4 regions of the Duganella sp. LjRoot269 genome follow, and region 2 is predicted to be linked to each of the others. Evidence: predicted binding sites of a transcription regulator. Region 2 holds the regulator's gene; each other region holds the start of a gene.
What was found. The regulator sigma-54, encoded in region 2, starts transcription at its own class of promoters, with help from an activator protein. The targets are predictions, from matches to a motif close to TGGCANGNAANCTGCTTT.
Positions count from the first base shown of each region.

Region 1 (5,491 bases), 290 kb from region 2:
TGCGGTAAATAGTGGCCGGCATCGCCGACACCACCAGCACCGGGGTGGTATGGCGCTTGTTGATGGCGTTGATGATGGCCACGCCCGCATGGCGTTCGCGACCGAGTTCGATATCGAGTACCACCAGGTCGTAGCGCTCGCGGGCGATGGCCGCTTCCGCGTCGTCGCGGCTGAACCATTGGTCGACGACGATGCCCGGACGTGCAGACTCGATCCAGGCCCTTAGTTGATTACTGGTAGGCAGATCGTCCTCGATGACGGCGACTTTGGCCATGCTGTGCTCCGCTTGCTGTGTATGGAGTGAGTATCCATGGTTTTATCGGAAAAGTCACAAATCCGCTGTGAGGATTTCTTCACAGCGGCGGAGGATACCTGGACGGCGGCGGCGTTGATACTTCCGCATCATCCGGCGCACCATGCGTCTCAGGGATAGGCCCTGAACTCAACGACGATGAAAAGGTGAATACGATGGCAGAGCGGATCAAACGGTTGGTGCAGGCGGTACGGAATACCTTGAGTGGCGCCGGCGGAATCGCCGGCGCCGCGGCCAACGGATTCCGCCGTAGCGGCGCGCTGTTGCTGGCCGTGTGCGCGGCCGGCGGCGTCGCCTACGGGCTGGCGACACATCCGCCGCTGGCCAGGCTGGAACCCGGCAATGTGGGCATCCGTATCAACCAGCTGACGGGTTCCACCACCACCGTGCGCGATGGCGCGGTCTTCATGTTCCCCGGCGTGCATGCGCTGCGCCAGGTGTCGCTGCTGGACCAGGTCTACCGCCCGAACCGCAGCGACAAGGCGCCGTTCCAGTCGGTCGAGGGTTTGGCGCTGGGTGTGGACTTGTCGGTGCGTTATGCGCTTGATCCCGGCCGCGTGGCCGGCATGGCGCAGTCGCTGCCGCCCGATATCAACGGCGCCATCGTCGAACCTGCGGTGCAGGGTGTGATCTACAAGGTGTTCACCCGCTACACGGTGCGCGAGATTTTTTCGTCCAAACGGGCGGAGATCCAGCAGGCGATCGAGGCGGAGCTCAAACCCAAGCTGGCGGCCGACGGCATCACGCTGCGCGGCATCACCATCGGCAAGATCACGCTGCCGGAGGAGTACCAGGCGGGAATGGAGAAACTGCTGGCGGAAGAACTGGAAACCGAGAAGATGCGCTATACGCTGGAGCTGAAGGAGAAGCAGGTGAAACAGACGGCGCTGGAGGCGGACGCCGACAAGATCCGCCGCGAGAAGGCGGCCGAAGCGGCGGGCAATGAGCAGATCATCGCGGCGAGGGCGCAGGAGCAGGCGATGGCGCATGTTCTGCCGTTCAAGCAGAAGCAGATCGAGCAGCGCAAGCTGGAGGCGGAGGCCGAGAAGACCGCGCGCATCAAGACATCCGAGGGCAATGCCGAGGCACGCGTGATCGAGGCGACCGGCGAGGCCAACTCGCGCCGCAAGCTGGCCGATGCGGAGGCGTATCGCCAGGAGACCATCGGCAAGGTGGCGGCCGAGCAGATGGCGCGCGAAGGTGAGCTGATTACCCGCAATCCGTTGCTGATCCAGAAAACCATGGCTGACAAATTGTCGGACAAGGTATCGGTCATCATCGCTCCGTCGCCAACGGATGGCAGCTTTATCGGTTCGGCGTTGCTGGGCAAGAAGGAGGTTCAATAATCATGACGATCATTGCAGCTGCCGTTGTACTGGCTATCGTTACGCAGGATCAGGCCGCGCTGCGCGCCTCGCCCAAGGACACGGCGCAACAGCAGGCCGTCCTGTGGCAGGGGGACAGCCTGGAGATTCGCGGCGAGAAGCAGGACTTCCTGCAGGTCTACGACCATCGCCGCGAACGGGCTGGTTACATCCGTGCCTCGCAAGTGCGCAAGGTGTCGCTGGCGCCGGCCGATGCGCCGGAACTGCTGTCGGTGGTGCGCTTTCTGCGCGACACGCCGGGCGCGGAATCCCTGGGTATCGGTTACGCGGCGGCGTACTTGAAGGCCGCGCCGGCGGCGGCCATCACTGCCGAACCGTTCGATGCGCTGGGCAGTATGGCCGACCGGCTGGCGCGGCGCGCCTCGTCCAAACAGGGCAAGCAAGGCGACGTCACGATCGCCGCACACCTGGAAGTTGTGGCCAACGACGGCATCGGCATCCGCAGCTTCGAGCGCGAAGGACGCATGCAGCTGTGCTACGACGGCGAGGCATTCCGCCGCGTGCTGGCGATGCAATCGGAACCGCGGCAACGCGCAACGGCGGCGCTGGGATTGACTCGCCAGGAATGCGTCGATCCGGCGTTGGGACCCGGTGCGCGGGCGGCGCTCGACGACTGGCGTGCCGACGTGCTGGATCGCGTGGACTTGAAGGAGTTGCCGGCGCACGTGAAAAACCGCCTGCATATGAGACGCGCCGCTGTGTGGTCGTCAGTGGCGTTTGCGCGGGCGCGCAAGGGCGAACCGTCGGCGCAGCCAGCGCAGCGTGCGCTGGACGAACTGGGGCTGGTTGAACCAGCCGAGCTGACGGAAGACGATGCCGGCGCCTATGCCGACGCCGGCGCGCGGGTCGGCAGCATACGCTGGGCGGCGGAAACCGCCCCGGCGCTGGTGTCTGCCTCGGCTCCGACCGGCCTGCGCGTGATCACCTCTGCTGGCCAGCCAGGAGAAACCTGCGTCGCTCTGGTGGACGGCAAGCACGATCAGCAGCATCCGCTGGCGCGCCGCTGCAGCTATGGCGTTGTGTGGGCGGCATCGGCACGCGCCAATGCGCAGGGTACGGCGCTGGCGTTGGCGGTACAGCCGATGGATGGCTGGCGTGAGATGTGGCTGTTCCACCAGACCAGCGCGGGCTGGCTGGTCGATGTGCTGCCGCCCGCCGCCGCCGACCCCGATCTGGGTTACGCCGAATTCGCCGGTTGGGTGCCAGGTACGCAGAACATGCTGGCGGCGCGCGAAGCCCGTGTTGACGGCAAGTTCAAACGCAGCTTCGAGCTGGTGGAGGTCAACACGCTGGCCACGCTCAAGTCTGCGGATAAACCATCATCACTGAGTCTGTTCTATCGCTGGCAGGACCCGGCCTGGAAACGCCAGACCGTCAGCATGCGTTGAACATCCGGCTGTGACACCTGTGCCAAATTGGAGCAATTATGTAATGGATCAAGGCGGCGGACGCGTGGCATGGCATTTGCTCAATGAGTGTGTACCTCGGTAAAACGCATTCATTAAAACAGCAAGGAGACATCATGCAACATCCATTCCGCATTCTCGCCATCGTGACCGTCATCGCCGCGGCGGCCACGACTTCCCTGTATGCCACCGCTCACGGCAACGTGGTGCCGCAAGCGGTGGACACCACCGGCCTGACGCCGCTCGGCGACAAGTGGCTGGAACAGAATCCCTATCGCGGCAACAAGCTGGCGTTGAAGATCGGTTCGTCGGCCTACAACCAGAACTGCGCGCGCTGCCATGGCCTGGAAGCGGTCACCGGCGGCATCGCACCCGATCTGCGCCAGCTGGACCGCGATTGCACCGACGTCAAGAACGAGAACAAGAAGAAGGCCTGCTACAAGGAGACCGACAACTACTATCTGACCTCGATCCGGCACGGCAAAGTGCGTAATGGCGCCGTCTACATGCCACCGTTTGAGGGCGTGTTCAACCAGGAGGCCATGTGGGCCATCAAGACCTACCTGGAAGCCCGCCGCGACGACGCCAAATAAGCGAGGAGCAGATCATGCCGAGTATTCGACTGCGCGCCGCCGCGCTGATTCCGCTCGTCGTCGCGCTGATGGGCGCCGCCGCTCCCGCACATGCGGACTGGGACAAGATAAGGCAATCGGGATCGCTCAAGGTGGCGGTCTACGACCAGTTCGCGCCGTTTTCAGATCGCAGCGCCGGCATCGATGTGGATGTGGCGCAGGCGCTGGCCGCCAAACTGGGGCTCAAACTGAGCCTGCTGCCTTTTCCCGCCGGCGAAAACCTCGGTGATGATCTGCGCAACATGGTATGGAAAGGCCACTATCTGGGTTACGGCCCGGCCGACGTGATGTTGCATGTGCCGGTCGAGCCGCAACTGATGAACGAGAACGCCAAGGTCACCATCTTCGCGCCCTACCACGTCGAGACCGTGCGGCTGGTGCGCAGCGCGAGCAGCATGCCGACCTTCGACGGCATCGACGCGCTGGCCGGCAAGACGATAGGCGTTGAAAAGGTCTCCATCGCGGCGATGGTGCTGCTGGGCGAGGGGAACGGGCGCTTTCGCGACAAGGTGCGTATCTTCGACACAGCGGCCGAAGCGCTGGAGCAGCTGAAGGCCGGACAGCTCGACGCCGTGCTGGCCAACCGCTCGGAAATCGATGCGGTGTTTCGCGACGATGCGGCCTTCCCCTTGAATGAAGTCGCTTTCCAGCGTCTGCCTCGCGCCGGTTGGGCAGTCGGCATGGCGGTACGCAAGGATGACCAGGACGTGGCGAAACTCCTGCAGGCCGCCGTCAACGAAATGAAGGCAAGCGGCGAGTTGAAAGCCATATTTGCCAAATATGGCGTGCATGAGCAGACACCATGACGCGCCGCTGCGCTGTCGCGAGCGGGATACTGCTTGCGTGGGGCGGGGCGATGGCGGCCGAGGGGGCGTCGCCGGCCTACCCGGCAAGCTCCATGCTGTCGGTGGATATCGTCGGTGTCGCGCCGTTGCCTGGGCTGGGTGTGGACCGGAACCAATTGCCCTATCAGGTGCAGACGGCGAATGCACACCAGGTGGGCGCATCCGCCGGCCAGAATATCGGCGAATTCATGGCGCGCAGTCTGACCGGCGTGAACGTCAACGAGATCTCCGGCAGCCCGTTCCAGAACGACATCACCTATCGCGGCTTCCGCGCGTCGCCGGTGCTGGGCGCATCGCAAGGCATCTCGGTTTATCTTGACGGCGTACGCGTCAACGAACCGTTCGGCGATGTCGTCAACTGGGACATGCTGCCGGAGGCGGCGGTCGGCAGCGTGATGCTGGCGCCGGGGTCGAACCCGCTGTATGGACTCAATACATTGGGCGGTGCGCTGGTACTGACCAGTAAATCCGGCAGGAGCCATCCTGGCCTGGATGCCGGCATATCGGCCACCAGCAATGGCCAGCGCCGCGCGGACCTGGCCTACGGATACGACAGCGGCGAACGCTGGAACGTTTTCATCGCCGGCACGGCCTTCAATGACAAGGGCTGGCGCGACCAATCCGATGGCCGGCTGGGGAATATCTACGGTAAGTTGGCGGGCGTCGCGGGCGACAACGACTGGAGCATAGCCCTGCTGGCAGCCCGCAGCCGGCTGATAGGAAACGGCCTGCTGCCTGATGGCCTGTATCAGGAGAACCGCCGCGCCGTCTATACCTCGCCCGACGAGACACGCAACCGCCTGCACCAGATTGTTCTCGGCATGACGCACCGCTTTGACGAAGACACCGAGCTGGCAATGTCCCTGTACGCGCGCAACAGCCGCCGCAGTACCGTCAACGGCGACATCAG
Region 1 is NZ_CAXUSL020000001.1:1,258,363-1,263,853, forward strand. It holds gene ACSQ3S_RS05430 (response regulator transcription factor) at 1-274, opposite strand, end outside; gene ACSQ3S_RS05435 (SPFH domain-containing protein) at 469-1,659, shown strand; gene ACSQ3S_RS05440 (hypothetical protein) at 1,662-3,086, shown strand; gene pedF (cytochrome c-550 PedF) at 3,221-3,697, shown strand; gene ACSQ3S_RS05450 (substrate-binding periplasmic protein) at 3,712-4,542, shown strand; gene ACSQ3S_RS05455 (TonB-dependent receptor) at 4,539-5,491, shown strand, end outside.
Region 1: the regulator sigma-54 is predicted to act here: its motif matches at 3,152-3,169, upstream of pedF (cytochrome c-550 PedF).

Region 2 (5,491 bases):
GGATTGAGGGCGAAGCCGAACGCATCGAGTACAGCGACAAGACCGACCTGGTAAAGCTGTTCGCCAAGGCCAAGGTACGCCAACTGGAGGGCGGTCGCCTGGCCAGTGAAGTCGACAGCGAATTCATTTCCTATGACAGCCGCACCGAACATTTCGATGTCAAGAACAACGTCTCTGGCGTCAGCAAACCGGGTGCAGGCCGCGGCACCATGGTGATCCAGCCGACGATCCGTCCGCCTGCAGCCTCGGCTCCCGCCGCCTCCGCCACCACGCCTACGCCGGGGAAATAAATGGAACCATCCTGCGGTAGCACCCTGATCGTCAAAGGCCTGCAAAAGACTTACGGCAAGCGCCAGGTCGTGCACGACGTTTCGCTGCAGGTCGAGTGCGGCGAAGTGGTCGGCCTGCTGGGCCCCAACGGCGCCGGCAAGACCACCTCGTTCTACATGATCGTCGGCCTGGTGCCGTCGGACGCCGGCACCATCGACATCAGCGGCACCGACATCTCCAGCCTGCCGATCCACCGCCGCGCGTCGCTGGGGCTGTCCTACCTGCCGCAGGAGGCGTCGGTGTTCCGCAAGCTGACCGTGGAAGAAAATATCCGCGCCGTCCTCGAAATCCAGAAAGTGGACGGCAAGCCTTTATCCAAGGCTGCAATTGATGAACGGCTCAATACCCTGCTGGCCGATTTGCAGATCGAAAAGTTGCGCGAAAACCAGGCGCTGTCGCTGTCGGGCGGCGAACGCCGCCGGGTCGAGATCGCGCGCGCGCTGGCCACCAATCCGCGCTTCGTGCTGCTCGACGAACCATTCGCCGGGGTCGACCCGATCGCCGTCATTGAGATCCAGCGCATCGTGCGCTTCCTCAAGGAACGCGGCATCGGCGTCCTCATTACCGATCACAATGTGCGCGAGACGCTGGGCATCTGCGACCGCGCGTATATCATCAACCAGGGCACGGTATTGGCTTCAGGCCGGCCAGACGACATCATCGCCAATGAGTCGGTGCGTCGCGTGTACCTGGGTGAACACTTCAGGATGTAGCCTTACCCCATGAAACAGTCATTGCAACTGCGCACGTCGCAGCACCTCGCGCTGACACCTCAGCTGCAGCAGTCGATCCGGCTGCTGCAGTTGTCCACGCTGGAGCTGCACCAGGAACTCGAACAGCTGCTGACCGATAACCCGCTGCTGGAGCGTCTCGACGACCCGCTGGACCGCTCGCTGCGGCTGCTGTCGGACGGCGCCATCAGCCAGCAGGCCCCGGTCGGCGACGCGCCGCCGGAAGGCCCGCCCAACGCGCAGGAAGCGCCGGCCGCCGACGCCGACAACTACGACGGCCCTGCCGCCGACACCGAAAGCACCAGCAGCGACGCCGACGTCGACTGGAGCGACGCCGGCCGCAGCAAGGCGCCCGACGACGAGGACGCGCGCCCGCAGCTCGAAGCCAACCACTGCACGCTGCGCGAGCACCTGATGGAACAGATGCGCGTGACGGTGCTGGAAATGCGCGACCGCGCGCTGGTCGAGCTGATCATCGACGCGCTCGACGAAAACGGCTACCTGGAGGAATCGCTGGAGGACATCCACGCCCGCCTGCCGGAGGAGCTGGAACTGGACATCGACGAACTGCAGACCGCCTTGTCGCTGCTGCAGAGCTTTGATCCGATGGGCGTGGGCGCGCGCAACGCCTCCGAGTGCCTGGCGCTGCAAATCAAGCGCTTGCCGGGCGTGCCGATGGTGACGCGGCGCATGGCGCTGGCCATCGTGGAAAACCATCTGACGTGGTTTGCCCAGCGCGATTTCAACAAGCTGAAAAAAGCGCTGCTGTGCGACGACGAGGATTTGCGCGAGGCGCAGACCGTGATCCGCCAGTGCAATCCGCACCCCGGTTCGGCGTTCGCGTCGGACGTGTCCGACTACGTGGTGCCGGACGTCATCGTCAAGAAATCGCGCACCGGCTGGCAGGTCAGCCTGAACAACGACGTCATGCCGCGCCTGCGCGTCAACGCCATGTACGCCAACCTGCTCAAGCAGGGAAAAGGCGAGGGCGCGATGGGCGCGCAGCTGCAGGAAGCCAAGTGGCTGATCAAGAATATGCGCCAGCGTTTCGACACCATCCTGCGCGTCGCCCAGGCGATAGTAGAAAGACAAAAGAACTTTTTCTCGCACGGCGCGGTTGCCATGCGCCCCCTTGTGCTTCGCGAAATTGCTGATACACTGGGTTTACACGAGAGTACTATTTCTCGGGTAACAACTCAAAAATACATGCTGACCCCGCACGGCATGTTTGAGTTGAAATATTTCTTTGGTAGCCATGTCGCCACCGAAGCGGGAGGGGAAGCAAGTTCGACGGCGATACGCGCACTCATCGTGCAATTGACAGGAGCAGAAGACCCGAAAAATCCTTTATCCGACAGTAAGATTGCGGACATGCTGGGAGAACAAGGCATGGTGATTGCGCGACGAACTGTTGCCAAATATCGCGAAGCGTTGAAAATCCCGCCAGTCAGTCTCCGCAAGTCTTTGTAGTTACTTGGTTCCTGCGCGCCCGGTAGTAATGGGCCACGCACTAACCGTAAGAAGCGACATCATCTTTAGGAGTGTGTATGAATCTCACCATCAGTGGACATCATCTCGAAGTGACCTCGGCCATCCGTGAATACGTGCAGAACAAGCTCGAACGCGTCACACGCCACTTTGATCAAGTGATTGATATTGCTGTCATTCTGACTGTAGATAACCTTAAAGAGAAAGAGAAACGCCAGAAGGCTGAAATCAACCTGCGCATGTCGGGTAAAACCGTCTACGTGGAAAGCCTGTCCCAGGACCTGTACGCCGCCATCGATACGCTGATCGACAAGCTGGATCGGCAGGTCATGAAATACAAAGCCAAGGTCCAAGAGCACGGCCACGATGCGATCAAGCATCTCCCGGATAGCTACGAACCCGCTGCCGCCGCCCTATAACAACGGCCCCGGCACCACTCGACTAAGGGCGCATCGGCGCCCTTTTTTGAGGTAAGATAGTTAAACGTTTAACTTGATGAGCCCTCCCATGAAATCTCACCTGATTGCCAGCACGTCATTGCTTGGCCTGCTCGCCACCGGCGCGGCGCTGGCGTGCGAAGCCCCGCCGCCGGCCCGCATCGACATCGACGCCAACAGCTACTACTCGGACGCGCACCATTCCGTCATCGATCCGGTGCTACGGGCGCGCAACATCGCCAACACCAAGCCGATCGAAGACTTCCTGGCCGAGGTGGCGAAGGGCGCCACCGCCTACCAGCTCGACCCCAAGGCCAACGCGGCCGACGGCGCCTGCGCGCTGACCTGGCTGGCCAGCTGGGCCGGGCAGAAGGCCATGCTGGGCAAGCTGTCCAGCGAGCAGGCCTACTACGTGCGCAAGTGGACGCTGGGCGGCATGGCGCTCAGCTATGCGCGCCTGAAGCCGGCCGCCGGCGCCGCGCAGCAGCAGGCCATCGAAGGCTGGCTCAAGACGCTGGCCGACGCCACGATGGCGCACTCCGATGCGAAGAAGGGCGGCCGCAACAACCACTACTACTGGGAAGGCCTGGCCGTCACCGCGGTCGGCGGCGTGACGGGCGACCAGCGCTACCTGGGCTGGGGCCGCAAGGTGTTCGACCACGCGATGGGGCAGATGGCGGCCGACGGTTCGCTGCCGGCCGAGATGGAGCGCGCGGCCAAGGCGCTGCACTACCAGGTGTACGCCACCGTGCCGTTGGTGATGATCGCATCGATCCTGGACCTGCATGATCCCAAGCTGGACCAGATCGTCAAGTTCACCGTTGCGGCGTCGGCAGATCCGTCGGGCATCGCCAAGGCCACCGGCTTCGAGCAGGAGCGCGTCGGCGTGCTCGACGTGACCACCATCTACGGCCGCCACGAAGGCAAGCCGCAGGAGGTGCCGGCGAAGAAGCAATGGCAGCCGCGCCTGGGCGGCGACCTCAATCTGCCCAATCCGCTCGAACATCTGGCGGCGCCGAAGTCGCAGTAGAATAGGGCTTTTCCTTCAGCCCTTTTTACTCATGAGCGAATACGTCCACACCAGCGTCGGCAACGGCACCGGCACCATCACGCTGGACCGGCCCAAGGCCCTGAACTCGCTGTCGCTGGCGATGGTGCGCGACATCACGCAGGCGCTGCTGGCATGGCGCGACGACACTTCGGTGGCCGCCGTGGTCATCCGCAGCAGCAGCGAAAAGGCGTTCTGCGCCGGCGGCGACATCCGCTTCTTCTACGACGTCGGCCGTGGCTCGCCGCAGGGCGGCAGCGCGCTGCTGGAGGATTTCTTCAGCGAGGAATACGCGCTCAACCACCTGATTCATTTTTATCCCAAGCCCTACATCGCGCTGATGGACGGCGTGGTCATGGGCGGCGGCATGGGCGTCTCGCAGGGCGGCCCGGACTGCCGCGTGCGCATCGTCACCGAGCGCACGCGGATGGCGATGCCGGAAGTGAACATCGGCCTGTTCCCTGACGTGGGCGGCAGTTACTTCCTGCCGCGCGCGCCGGGCAAGCTGGGCTACTATCTCGGCCTGACCGGCGTGACGATAGGCGCGGCCGACGCGCTGTACGCCGGCCTGGCCGACCACTACGCGGCCGTGGCCGACATGGAGGTGCTGGAGGCGATCCTGGAGTCGACCGCGGGCGCGGAACTGCCGGAGGCGATCGCCGCCTTCGCCGCCCCCTACAGGCCGGCCGAGGGCAAGCTGGAGGCCGAGCGCGCCGCCATCGACCGCCACTTCGGCGCCGGCTCGGTGCCGGCCATCGTCGCCTCGCTCAAGACGGACGACAGCGCCTTCGCGCAGAAAACGCTGGAGATCATGGTTACCCGTTCGCCGCTGATGATGTGCGTCACGCACGAGCTGCTGAAGCGCGGCGCCGCTTCAAGCGTGGCCGACTGCCTGCGCATGGAACGCACGCTGGTGCGCCACAACTTCGAGGACGGCGAAGTGATCGAAGGCGTGCGCGCCCTCGTCATCGACAAGGACAACGCGCCGCAGTGGAAGCCGTCGTCGCTCGAAGAAGTAACCGAAGAAATGGTGCAGCGCTTCTTCCAGCCTGTGTGGCCGGATTACGCGCACCCGCTGCGCCACCTGGACTAGGCGCCGATGTCCGTCCAACTGGACCGTATCGACATCCAGATACTGAACCTGTTGCAGGACGACGCGACGATACCGCTGCGCCGTCTTGCCGAGCTGGTACACGCCTCCGCCGCCACCTGCCAGCGCCGCATCGCCCAGCTGCGCGCCAGCGGCGTCCTGGTCAAGGATGTGGCGCTGGTCGACCGCGTGCGGGTCGGCCGTCCGCTGACGGCGTTTGTCACGGTGCAGCTGGAGCAGCAAAATACCGCGCTGCTGAAGATGTTCGAGTCGCTGATGCGCGAAGAGTCCGACGTCATGGCCTGCTACGAAGTGGCCGGCGAATTCGACTTCATGCTGGTGGTCACGGCGGCGTCGATGGAATCGT
Region 2 is NZ_CAXUSL020000001.1:966,425-971,915, forward strand. It holds gene lptA (lipopolysaccharide transport periplasmic protein LptA) at 1-290, shown strand, start outside; gene lptB (LPS export ABC transporter ATP-binding protein) at 291-1,043, shown strand; gene ACSQ3S_RS04220 (RNA polymerase factor sigma-54) at 1,053-2,531, shown strand; gene hpf (ribosome hibernation-promoting factor, HPF/YfiA family) at 2,609-2,968, shown strand; gene ACSQ3S_RS04230 (alginate lyase family protein) at 3,057-4,016, shown strand; gene ACSQ3S_RS04235 (enoyl-CoA hydratase/isomerase family protein) at 4,048-5,127, shown strand; gene ACSQ3S_RS04240 (Lrp/AsnC family transcriptional regulator) at 5,134-5,491, shown strand, end outside.

Region 3 (5,491 bases), 1.1 Mb from region 2:
GCCGGAAAGTTCGGCTGCTTCGGCGCCAGCGGATCGGCCAGCTCGGCGGCGCTGGCCGCGTGCAGCAGGCCTCCGCCCGGCAGCAGGCCGGTGAGGGCGCCGGCACTGAGGCCCAGGCTGGATTTAAGCAGGAAGTCGCGACGGGAATTGATACTCATGGTGCTGTCCTTTGTATGAATGATTAGAAGCGGTAGGCGAAGTCGTTGGAATTGGCGACTGCGTGAACCAGGTCGACAAACGCCGCCGCCCGGACCGGATTAACTTGCTGGTTCTCTTTCAGGCCCGACGGCACGGCGATTTCAAACTTGCCTTGCGCGTTCTTGGCCAGGATGATTTTTTCCTCTTTGTCGAGGAAGTCCTTCAGCGCCGCCTTTTCGTTCTTGTTCGGAACGCGGGCAAACAGGATCTCGTACAGACGGTTGATCTGCGCCGATTCATCCTTGCCGGCTTCGCGGATCACGCGGCCAGCCAGGGCCTGCGACCAGCCGAACACCACGTCGCTGTTGAACAGCGTCAGGGCTTGCAGCGGCGTGGTGGTGACGTCGCGCTTGTGATGGGCATGCGACGGATCGGCCAGGTCGAAACTCTGCATCAGCGGATACGGCACGCTGCGGCGCACGAACACATATACGCTGCGGCGGTTCTGCTCCGCCGGATCCTTCGACGGCGTCCACAGATTGCCGGCGTTGAAGTTCGACGGCACCGGCGGGAATACGGCAGGGCCGCCGATCTTGTCTTCCAGCTGGCCGGATGCGGCCAGCAGCGAGTCGCGGATTTCCTCGGCTTCGAGGCGCTTGCGTGGATAGACCGCCAGCAGCTTGTTGTCCGGGTCGACCTTCAGCACATCGTCGCGCTGGCCGGAGGACTGGCGGTAGACGCTCGACAGCAGGATCTCGCGGTGCAGCTTCTTGACGCTCCAGCCTTGCTTGACGAAGTCCGTGGCCAGGTAGTCCAGCAGTTCCGGGTGGGTAGGCTTCTGGCCGGCGCGGCCGAAGTCCGCCACGGTGCCGACGATGCCGTTGGCGAAGTACTGGCTCCAGACGCGGTTGACGAACACGCGCGCCGTCAGAGGATTGTCCGGGCTTGCCAGCCAGTTGGCCAGCGCGGTGCGGCGGCCTGACGAGGTGGCGGTGGGCTTGATCTCCAGCTTGGCGTTGGCGCCGGCCCACAGCACCGGCAGCGCAGGCTGTACTTCATCCGTCGGCCGCTCATGCACGCCGCCGAAGCGGACGAAGGTCGGCGGCGCGTCGGGGTGACCCAGCTCGGTGGCGGTGGTCAGCGTCAGGCTGCCTTTTTCAGGACGCAGCTTGTCGAACTTCTTCAAGTCGGCGGTCAGCTTCTGGTATTGCTTCCACTTCTCGACGTTTTCCGGCTTGTAGTCCGGCGTGTCCTTGTCTTCTGCGGTCAGCTTCAGGTAGGCCACCACGTCCTGCTCCGAGCTGACGGACTTCAGGCGGAAGTTGACCCAGCGGTCCATCGCGTTCCATTCCGTTTCCGGCTTGAAGATGGCCTCGCGGCTGTCGGTCAGGTAGCGTTCCTTGTGATATTTGACGGCCACGGCGCGCACGGTGTCCAGGATGGCTTTCTGCTGCGCGCGGATATCCTTGGTCGCTTCGCGGTAGGCGTTCTGCTGCTTCTCGTAAGCCAGTTCGCCCTCTCCCTTGGCGGCCGGCGCTTTTTCGTCGAAGCTGGTGTTGGCGAAGTAGGCCTGCAGCTGGAAGTATTCCTTCTGGGTGACCTTGTCCGCCTTGTGATTGTGGCAGCGCGCGCAGCCGACGGTGGCGGCGAGGAAGGTCTCGCCGACCAGGTCCGTCATGTCGGTGGCGATCTGGTATTTGCGCTGCACCAGGTCGCGTGAGTTCGAGTTGTCCGGATAGCCGGCCAGGAAGCCGGTGGCGATCTTCGCTTCCTGGCTGTCAGGCCAGATCTCGTCGCCAGCCAGCTGCTCCCGGGTGAAGCGGTCGAACGGCTTGTCTGCATTGAAGCTGTTGATGACGTAGTCGCGGTAGCGGAAGTTGTTCGGACGGGTGGTGTCGTTCTGGAAGCCGGCGCTGTCGGCATAGCGCGCCAAGTCCAGCCAGCGGCGCGCCTGGCGTTCGCCGTAATGCGGCGACGACAGCAGGCGGTCGGCCAGCTTTTCATAGGCGTCCGGCGACTTGTCGTTGACGAAGGCCTTAACCTCTTCAGGCGTCGGGATCAGGCCCCAGGTGTCCAGTGTCGCGCGGCGGATGAAGGTGGCGCGGTCGGCGTCCGGTGATGGCTTCAGGCCTTTCTCTTCAAGCTTGGCGAGCACGAAGGCGTCGACCGGCGTGCGCACCCAGGCCTTCTGCTTGACCACGGGGACCGTCGGCTGGGTTGGCGTGGTATAGGCCCATGCCTTTCCAGCGGTCGGTGTTGCGGCTTTGGAGGCGTCCTCCGGCGCAGCCGACAGCACGGCGGAAAAGCACAGCAGCACGGCGATCGATAGTATCTTTATTGCGGGCTTGTTCACTGACTTGCTCCTTCTGATAGGTGTTAATGCGGCTCTCTAAGCTTTAGATAGCAACTACCGGGCCAGCGCCTTCATATCGCCCATGTGATTGATTTGACTGGGATTTCTTCCGAGTGCGAGGAAGGCGCCTGCTGCTGCGCGGGCAGATGCTGCGGCCTGCTGTTGAATAAACAGCAGGCCGCTGTTGGACTTACAGCTTGCCGCTGAAGGTCAGGCCGTACCAGCGCGGATACGGATTTGGCGCATAGCTGACCCATGCCGGCTCGTGCTTGCGGTTGTCTGTCAGGTTCTTCACGATCAGGCTGACATCGAAGCCGCTCTTGGTCGACAGGCCGATGGCGAAGTCGGTTATCGCATTGCCCGGAACGTAGCCGTAGGAGGACAGCGTGTCGCTGTTGTTATAGCGGCTGGTGAAGGCGGTGTTGAAGCTGGTGTGGAACTGCCTGTCCGCCCACACCGGCGCGCGGTACTCGGCGCCGACGTTGCCGGTCCATTTGGCCACGCCGGGCAGCGTCAGGCCGCTCTGGTCGACGTAGGTGGCCGTCAGGTAGCCCAGTTCGTCCGGCTTGGCCGCCTGCGGGAAGCTGATGTAGCGGGCATCGGTGTAGGCGCCGGATACGCGGATGCTGAGGTTCTGGATGCCTGAGTACACCGCATCCAACTCCAGGCCACGTGCGCGCGCCTTGGGCACGTTGCCCTGCGCCGTCACGTAGGCGGTCGGATTGGCCTGGCCGTTGGCGATGTTGGTCTGCGTGGTGAAGTCGTCCACCACCCGCACCGTCGACTGGTAGTCGCGGATATTCATCTGGAACAGGTCGGCGTTGACGATCAGCGTGTTGTTCAGCAGGCTCGATTTCAGGCCGACTTCAAACGCGTTGGTCTTTTCCGGCCGCACGTTGGCCGACAAGCCGTTGACGTTGAGCGCCGAACCGGACTTCTCCCCATACTGCCACGAGGTATAGCCGGTGACGTTGTCGTTGAAGCGGTAGCTTGGGCTCAGCGTCGAGGTGGTCAGGTTGTCGTTGTAATAGCTGGTGATGCCGCTGATAAGCTGCCCGACCTGGCCTGCGCGCAGCGCCTTGGCCGCCGCCACCTGCGCCAGTTGCGCGGTGGTCAGGGCGCCGTACGAGGCTGCGCCGAAGTAGCGGTTGGCCACAGCATCGGCCAGCGCCAGTTGCGCAGAGCTGTTGCCGGTGGCGAGCGCGCCGCTGGCGGTGGAGTTGAAGCCGCCCAGCTGCACGCCTCGCACGGAGACCGGATTGAGGGCCGCGCCGGCGCCGTTGGCGGTCAGGAAGCGCGTGTCGGTGGTGTTGCGGTTTTCGTGCGTCAGGCGCAGGCCGCCGGTCAGGCTGACCGCGTCGGTCGCGTGCCAGGTGGCGTTGCCGTAGATCGCCGAGCTCTTGGTGTGCACCACCGTGTCGCCTTTAGCCACTGCGTCGTCCAGCGAGTCCTTGAGCAGCGCAAGGCCCGCGCCGCGGTTGGCACCGGCGTTGCGGTCCAGCGTGTTGTACTGGCCGACGGTGGCGAACCACGCGCCGGCGTCCGAACCCCAGCCGGTCTTGGAGGCGATGTCGTCGTCGGTCTTCAGGTAGAACAGGCCGGCCACGTAGTCGAAGGCGCCGCCCGGCTTGGACTTGAGCTTGAACTCCTGGCTGAACTGCTGGTAATCCACGCCGCCGCCGCCGTTGCGGTTGATGTCGAACGGCGTGCCTTCGTCGTTGTGCGCGTCGAAGGTGTATTTGCGGGTGGCGGTGATGGAGCTGAGCGTGTGGTTGGCGACGTTCCAGGTCAGGTCAATCTGGCCGCCCTTGTTATGCACGGTCTGGCCCTGGTTCTCGTTGAAGTTAAGGTTGTTGTCGCCGATGTAGTTGTTGTCATAGGTGTAGGGCGTGCCGTTGAAATCTCGTCCGGCGAACCATGCGCGGCCCGGAGTGTAGACGCCGGTGGCGTTGGTGAAGCCGGTCAGCTTGGCGCGCGTGGTGGTGCCGCTGGGGTCCGTCAGCGAGCCGTCGGCGAAGCGGTCGGGCTGATTCTTGTAGAAGGTCAGGCCGTTCTGTACTTGCGGCGCGTGCGGCTCGAGATCGAAGCTGACGCGGACGTTGAAGTCGGCGGTCGGCGTGAACAGGAACTGGGTGCGGCCGCTGACGCGGTTCTTGTTATACAGGCTGTAGTTGGTATCGAAGTTGTTGACGTAGTAGCCGCGGCTGCGGTCGACCACGAAGGAGCCGCGCCAGGCCAGCAGGTCGTCGATGATCGGGCCGCCGAGATTGGCCTTGGCGATCAGCGTGTCGCGTTGGCCGTAGGTGATCTGGTAGTCGGCGCTCGGGTAGAACGACGGACGCTTGGTGTTGACGCTGACCACGCCGGAGCTGGCGCCCTTGCCGCCCAGCGTGCCTTGCGGGCCGCGCGTGACGTCGACCGAATCGACGTCGTAGAAATCGAAGTTAGCCAGTTGCGACAAGCCGTAGCTGACGCCATCGACCACCATGCCGACGCTCGGATCCTGCGTTTCGGTGAACGAGCGCTTGCCCAGGCCGCGTATCGACAGCGAGGCGCCGCGTGTGTTGTTCTGGTTGAACTGGATGCCGGCGCTACGCTTGGTGATGGCGCTGAGGTCTTGCGCCAGTTCGCGATCCAGCTCCGCGCCGCTGACTACGGAGACGGACAAGGGCACGTCTTTCAGCAGTTCGATCTTCTTCTTGCCGCGCACGGTGACGGCGCCCAATGCCTGCGGTTCTTCTTCGGCCGCAGCGACGGTGGGGGTAGGCGCCGGAGCCTCGGCAGCCGGCGCCACCGGGGCGGCTGCCGAACCGCCTTGCGCCTGCGCGGCCAGCGCCTGTTTCAGCTTGGCGTTCTCCGCCAGTACTCGGGCGATTTCCGCCTGCAGATCAGCGATGGTCGGCGCGTCGGCGGCATGCAGCGAACCCGTAGCCAGCAGGCCCAGCGCGGCGACAACAGCTGCGGCCAACGGCGCCGCTCGGAAGTGGTTCGGTAAAACGT
Region 3 is NZ_CAXUSL020000001.1:2,090,194-2,095,684, forward strand. It holds gene ACSQ3S_RS09280 (DUF1501 domain-containing protein) at 1-158, opposite strand, end outside; gene ACSQ3S_RS09285 (DUF1549 and DUF1553 domain-containing protein) at 182-2,491, opposite strand; gene ACSQ3S_RS09290 (TonB-dependent receptor) at 2,682-5,491, opposite strand, start outside.
Region 3: the regulator sigma-54 is predicted to act here: its motif matches at 2,539-2,556, upstream of ACSQ3S_RS09285 (DUF1549 and DUF1553 domain-containing protein).

Region 4 (5,491 bases), 2.1 Mb from region 2:
AGCGCCGGCTATCGTGGCAACACGGCTTCGATCAAGGGCCGCATCGATTTCGACAAGATGGTGGATGCCGACTTCAGCGCGCCGCTGGAATTCGGCAAGAAGATCATTGCGCGGCTGGACGTGCGCTTGCCGGTGGCCTTGGTGAACGACGTGTCGCACCTGGTGGCCGCCAAGCAGGTGAACGCCTCGGCGCCGGATGCCGCCCAGCAGATCGATGCAGCTGCCAAGAACATGGCCGCTGTGGTGATCGGCAAACTGGTCAACGAAGGCTTTGCTGTGATGGACAAGGGCGAACTGCGTTCTGCCATCGAGGTCAAAAACGGCAAGATCACCTTTAACGGCAAGATCGTTCCGCTGCCGGGCATGCCGAACGGCGAACTGGTACAGGTCTTCGGCCGTGCGCCGGCACCGCAGCCAGTGCCGGTGCCTGCCCAGTAAATCCTAGTGACGCAGCATGTCCTTGGCGATCCAGTCCAGCACTGGCGGCCGATGCGGCTGCCAACCCAGTTGCGTGCGCGCGCGTTGGCCGCGCACGCGGCTGTTGGAGCCGAGGCCGTAGGAGGCCATCTCGTAGCCCCATTCTTCCTTGGCCTGTTCCAGCGGCCAGTCCTGCGGCTCGCCCAGGTTCAGCGCGCGGGCGATGGCGGCGGTCATGTCGCGGAACGACGCTTCGCCGCTCTCGACGAAATAGAAAACACCCGCTTCGGTTTTCTCCAAGGCCAGCAGGTACAGGTCGACCACGTCGTCGATGTGGACGTTGGACCAGATATTCAAACCCCGCCCGACATGCCGTACGACGCCGCTCTTGCGCGCCTGCTTGAGCAGGCGAGGCAGCTGCACGCTGTCGCGCGGCAGCGCGCCGTGGCCGTAGATCAGCGTGTTGCACAGCACCGCCGAACGCACGCCCTTGCCGGCGGCGGCCAGCACCAGGTCGTCGATGGCGACGCGGGCTGCCTTGTCCGGCGTTGGAGCGGGCAACCGGTCTTCGAAATAGATCTTGTCGGTGCCTTCGCCGCCGGAGGCGTCGCCGACGATGCTGGAACCGCTGGTGTGCAGGAAGACTTTGCCGGAACCTGCCAGCGCCTCGATAATCGCCTCGACGGCGGCGCGGTTGTCGCTGCTGGCGGCGTTGATGACGGCGTCGGCCGCCTGGGCCTGGGCGATCAGCAGGTCGCGGTCGTTCAGCGTGCCGACCACGCCGGTCACGCCTATCTTTGCCAGTTCATCCAATTGTTCCGGCTTGCGCACCAGGCCAGTGACCTGATGGCCGGCGCCGGCCAGCCGTGCCGCGATCGAGCCGCCGATAAATCCCGCGGCTCCGGTGACGAATATTTTCATGACATGCTCACTTATTCAAATCGATAAGCGAACAGTATGGGGTGGGGCGCCGCGCACACCAAGATGGCGCGGCGCAAAGTACTTTTGAGTCCCCGGCAAGGATGCAGGGAATCTCGGTCAGGCCTTGCGCTGCTTGCGCTTGGCGACCACGCCCAACAACGCCAGGCCGCCCAGCAGCATGGCATAGGCATCCGCTTCCGGCACCGGCGCGGCGGCGATGGCAAACGACAGGTTGTCGGCATAGCCGTCGTTGTACGAGCCGGCATTGCGGGTCATGTCCAGTGCGATGCCGACGCTCAGCGTGCCGACCGGGATGTAGCCTTGCGTGTCGCGCGCGAGCAGGCCGGTGTGGTTGCCACGGTCGGCGGCGGAAACGCCGGCCAGGCTGGCGCTCGACAGCACCGCGCCGCCCGCGCCGAAGAAGGTGGCGGTCAGCGAGGCGTTGTCGTTTTGCGATTCATAACCGCCCAGCCATGCCGACAGGTCGTAGCGCGATGCGCCGGTGTTGATGGCCGCGCTCAGGGACGACAGGTCGATGGTTTGCGTGGCGCGGGAGGCGCCGTTGCTCTCGCCGCCGGCAAAGAAGTTCAGGCCGCGATCGGCGGGACCCGGATCGGCTGCGAACGGGAAGCCGCCGCTGGCGCCGTAGGTGACTGCGGTGAAGTTCGAGGTGGTCGACCAGCCCGGAACGGCAACCAGGCCGCCGTTGCTGGAACCGGCGCCGGCTTCCGCGTTGCCGTTGACGATCAGGTTGGCGCCGAAACCGCTGGCCTGCGCGGCAGGAGCCAGCGCCAGGGTCAGGGAGGCGGCCAGCACCGCTGCGAATGGGGAAAATCTCATGGCTATCCTTATTTGATATTGTAATTAATTAAACATGTTTATTTTACAATTAAACTGAGGCAAAAGTAAATGCAATCAAATGGTTGCCCAATTTGCGGTGAACGGCTAATATGCAACCAGGAGGTGGCATATGAAAAACGAAATCGAAAAGCAGATCGATGTGAAGGCGCTGTTGTCCCGCGTGTGGCGCGCGCTGACCGACTACCGCGAGTTTGGCCAGTGGTTCCAGGTCAGGCTGGACGGGCCGTTCGTGCCGGGCCAGGCGTGCGCCGGGGCGATGACTTACCCGGGCTTCGAAGGCAAGCCGTTCACGGTGATGGTGAAGGAGATACAGCCGGAGCGCTTGTTCTCCTATACCTGGCATCCGTACGCCCTCGACCCGGACCGCGATTACGACGCGGAACCGCAGACGCTGGTGGTGTTCACGCTGCAGGAGATCGCAGGCGGCACACGTCTGACGGTCAACGAATCCGGCTTCGACAGCCTGCCTGCCGACCGTCGCGAGGAAGCGTTCAGCATGAACGAAGGGGGCTGGGAAGCGCAACTGCAAAACGTGGCGCGTCATGTTGCGCAGTAAAGGCAACCGCGATCAGCAGCACGCGCCGGTGTTTTTCGCGCTGGGCGACGAAACCCGGCTTTGGCTGGTCGGCCGGCTGGCCGACGGTTCGTCGCACAGCATCTCCGAGCTGACCGAAGGTTCGACGCTGACGCGCCAGGCCATCACCAAGCATCTGCACGTGCTGGAGGGGGCAGGGCTGGTACGCAGCATCCGCATCGGCCGCGAAAGCCGCTACGAATTCGCGCATGAGCCGATCGCGGACATGCAAGCCTTCCTGGCGCAGGTGTCGGCGCGCTGGGACGTGCGCCTGGCACGGTTGAAAGCGCTGGTCGAAGGCGACTAGCAAAGAGTCTTGCACCGCAATGGTGCAAGACGTTCGCTTTGGTGCGAAAAAAAGTCCTTACGGCGCTGCCGCGCCGGAATTCAGCTGGCATGACGATTGCATTAAGTGAGTCATGCCCGATACCACCGCATCCAGAGAACTCGCCGCCGGCCACAGCGCCTGGCAGGCCAGCCTCACCCTCGGATTCGCGGACGACGCAGGCACCACGCGGCTGTTCGACAATCTTCACCACGGCCCGCTGCGCGTGCAGAAGGCGCTGTATCCGGAGGACGCCAAGGTCTGCCACGCGATCGTCGTCCATCCGCCGGGCGGCGTGGTCGGCGGCGACCAGCTGGCGATCGATATCGGCGTCGGTCCGCAGGCGCATGCCTTCATCACCACACCCGGTGCCGCCAAGTGGTACAAGGCCAACGGCAAGGTGTCGCGGCAGACGGTAAGTCTCAACGTGGGCACCGGCGCCGCACTCGAATGGCTGCCGCAAGAGACGATCTTTTTTGATACCGCTAACGTGGCGCTGGAGCAGGACATCGCGCTGGCCGCAGGCGCCACCTACATCGGCTGCGAGATCCTTTGCATGGGCCGGCGCGGTTCGGGCGAAACCTTCAGCATCGGCACCGTCACCCAGCGCAGCAGCATCCGCCGCGACGGCAAATTGATCTGGTGGGAGCAGGGCGCGATGCGCGGCGGACGTCTGGAGAGCCCGCTGGCGCTGAACGGCAAGACCGTCTGCGCCACGCTGATCGCCGCCGGCAAGCCGGTGCCGGCCGCCGTGCTGGCCGAGATCCGTTCGGATATAGCCGCCGACGGCGAACACGTTTTCGGCGTCACGCAAACCAAGGGCGTGCTGGTCGCGCGCCACCTGGGCGACGACAGCGAAACCGCGCGCCGCCTGATGCTCACCGTCTGGCGCCGTTTGCGCCCGCACCTGCTCGATCGCGAGGCCGTCACGCCGCGCATCTGGCAAACCTGAAACCCTTAGAGAACATATGGACCTGACACCAAGAGAAAAAGACAAGCTGCTGATTTTCACCGCCGGCATCGTGGCGGAGCGCCGCCTCGCGCGCGGCTTGAAGCTGAACTATCCGGAAGCGGTGGCGCTGATCACCTGCGCCATCATGGAAGGCGCGCGCGACGGCAAGACCGTGGCCCAGCTGATGTCCGACGGCACCCGCATCCTGACCCGCAACGACGTCATGGAAGGCATCCCGGAGATGATCCCGGACATCCAGGTCGAAGCCACTTTCCCGGACGGCAGCAAGCTGGTGACCGTGCACAACCCGATTCCATAGATTCCATAGCGCGTATGAAGATATTCCAACCGAACCTGGAGCAGTTTGACGCGGCCCGCGCCGATCTGGTGGCGCTGCTGCTGGACGCGGTGGCGCATGGCTCGTCGCTCGGCTTCCTGGCATCGCTGACGCCGACAGAAGCCAGTTCCTACTGGTGCGAGGTGCGCGCGGCAATGCAGACCGACGCGCGCCTGCTGTGGTTTGCGGAACGCGAAGGCCGTGTCGTCGGCACGGTGCAGATGGAGTTGTGCCAGAAGCGCAACGGCGTCAATCGCGCCGAGGTGCAGAAGCTGCTGGTGCACAGCGGCGCGCAGCGCCAGGGCATAGCGCGCCGGTTGATGCAGGAAGTGGAAGAGGTGGCGCGCTCGTTGCAACGCGGCCTGCTGTACCTGGACACCGAAGCCGGCTCGCCGGCGGAACCGTTTTACCTGGCTTGCGGCTTTACCTACGCCGCCGGCCTCCCCGAGTACGCCTGCAGCCCATCCGGCGAATGGCGTTCAAATGCAATCTACTACAAGACATTGTTTTTAAGGAGCTCACTATGATACCCGGTGAATATCTGCTCGAAGAGGGCGAGATCGGCCTGAATGAGGGCCGCGCCACTGCGACCGTCGTGGTGACCAACCAGGGCGACCGGCCGGTGCAGGTCGGCTCGCATTTTCATTTTTTCGAAGTCAACACTGAGCTCAAGTTCGAGCGCTGGAAAGCCTACGGCATGCGCTTGAATATCGCGGCCGGCACCGCCGTCCGCTTCGAGCCGGGCCAGCAGCGCACCGTCGAACTGGTGAAGCTGGGCGGCGAGCAGAAGGTGTATGGTTTCAACGGCAAAGTAATGGGCAAGCTGGACCCCAATCCACCAAAAAGCTAATAACAAAGGCTGATATGGCTACAATCTCGCGCCGCGCCTACTCGGAAATGTTCGGTCCCACGAAAGGGGACCGCATCCGCCTGGCTGACACCGAACTGTTTATCGAAATCGAAAAAGACTACGCCACCTATGGCGAGGAAGTGAAATTTGGCGGCGGCAAAGTGATCCGCGACGGCATGGGCCAGTCGCAGCGCGTGGCCGCCGACGTGATGGACACGGTGATCACCAACGCGGTGATCGTCGACCATTGGGGC
Region 4 is NZ_CAXUSL020000001.1:3,048,979-3,054,469, forward strand. It holds gene ACSQ3S_RS13700 (DUF945 family protein) at 1-438, shown strand, start outside; gene ACSQ3S_RS13705 (NAD-dependent epimerase/dehydratase family protein) at 442-1,338, opposite strand; gene ACSQ3S_RS13710 (PEP-CTERM sorting domain-containing protein) at 1,456-2,178, opposite strand; gene ACSQ3S_RS13715 (SRPBCC family protein) at 2,309-2,755, shown strand; gene ACSQ3S_RS13720 (ArsR/SmtB family transcription factor) at 2,742-3,080, shown strand; gene ACSQ3S_RS13725 (urease accessory protein UreD) at 3,193-4,050, shown strand; gene ACSQ3S_RS13730 (urease subunit gamma) at 4,067-4,369, shown strand; gene ACSQ3S_RS13735 (GNAT family N-acetyltransferase) at 4,384-4,914, shown strand; gene ACSQ3S_RS13740 (urease subunit beta) at 4,911-5,237, shown strand; gene ureC (urease subunit alpha) at 5,252-5,491, shown strand, end outside.
Region 4: the regulator sigma-54 is predicted to act here: its motif matches at 3,166-3,183, upstream of ACSQ3S_RS13725 (urease accessory protein UreD).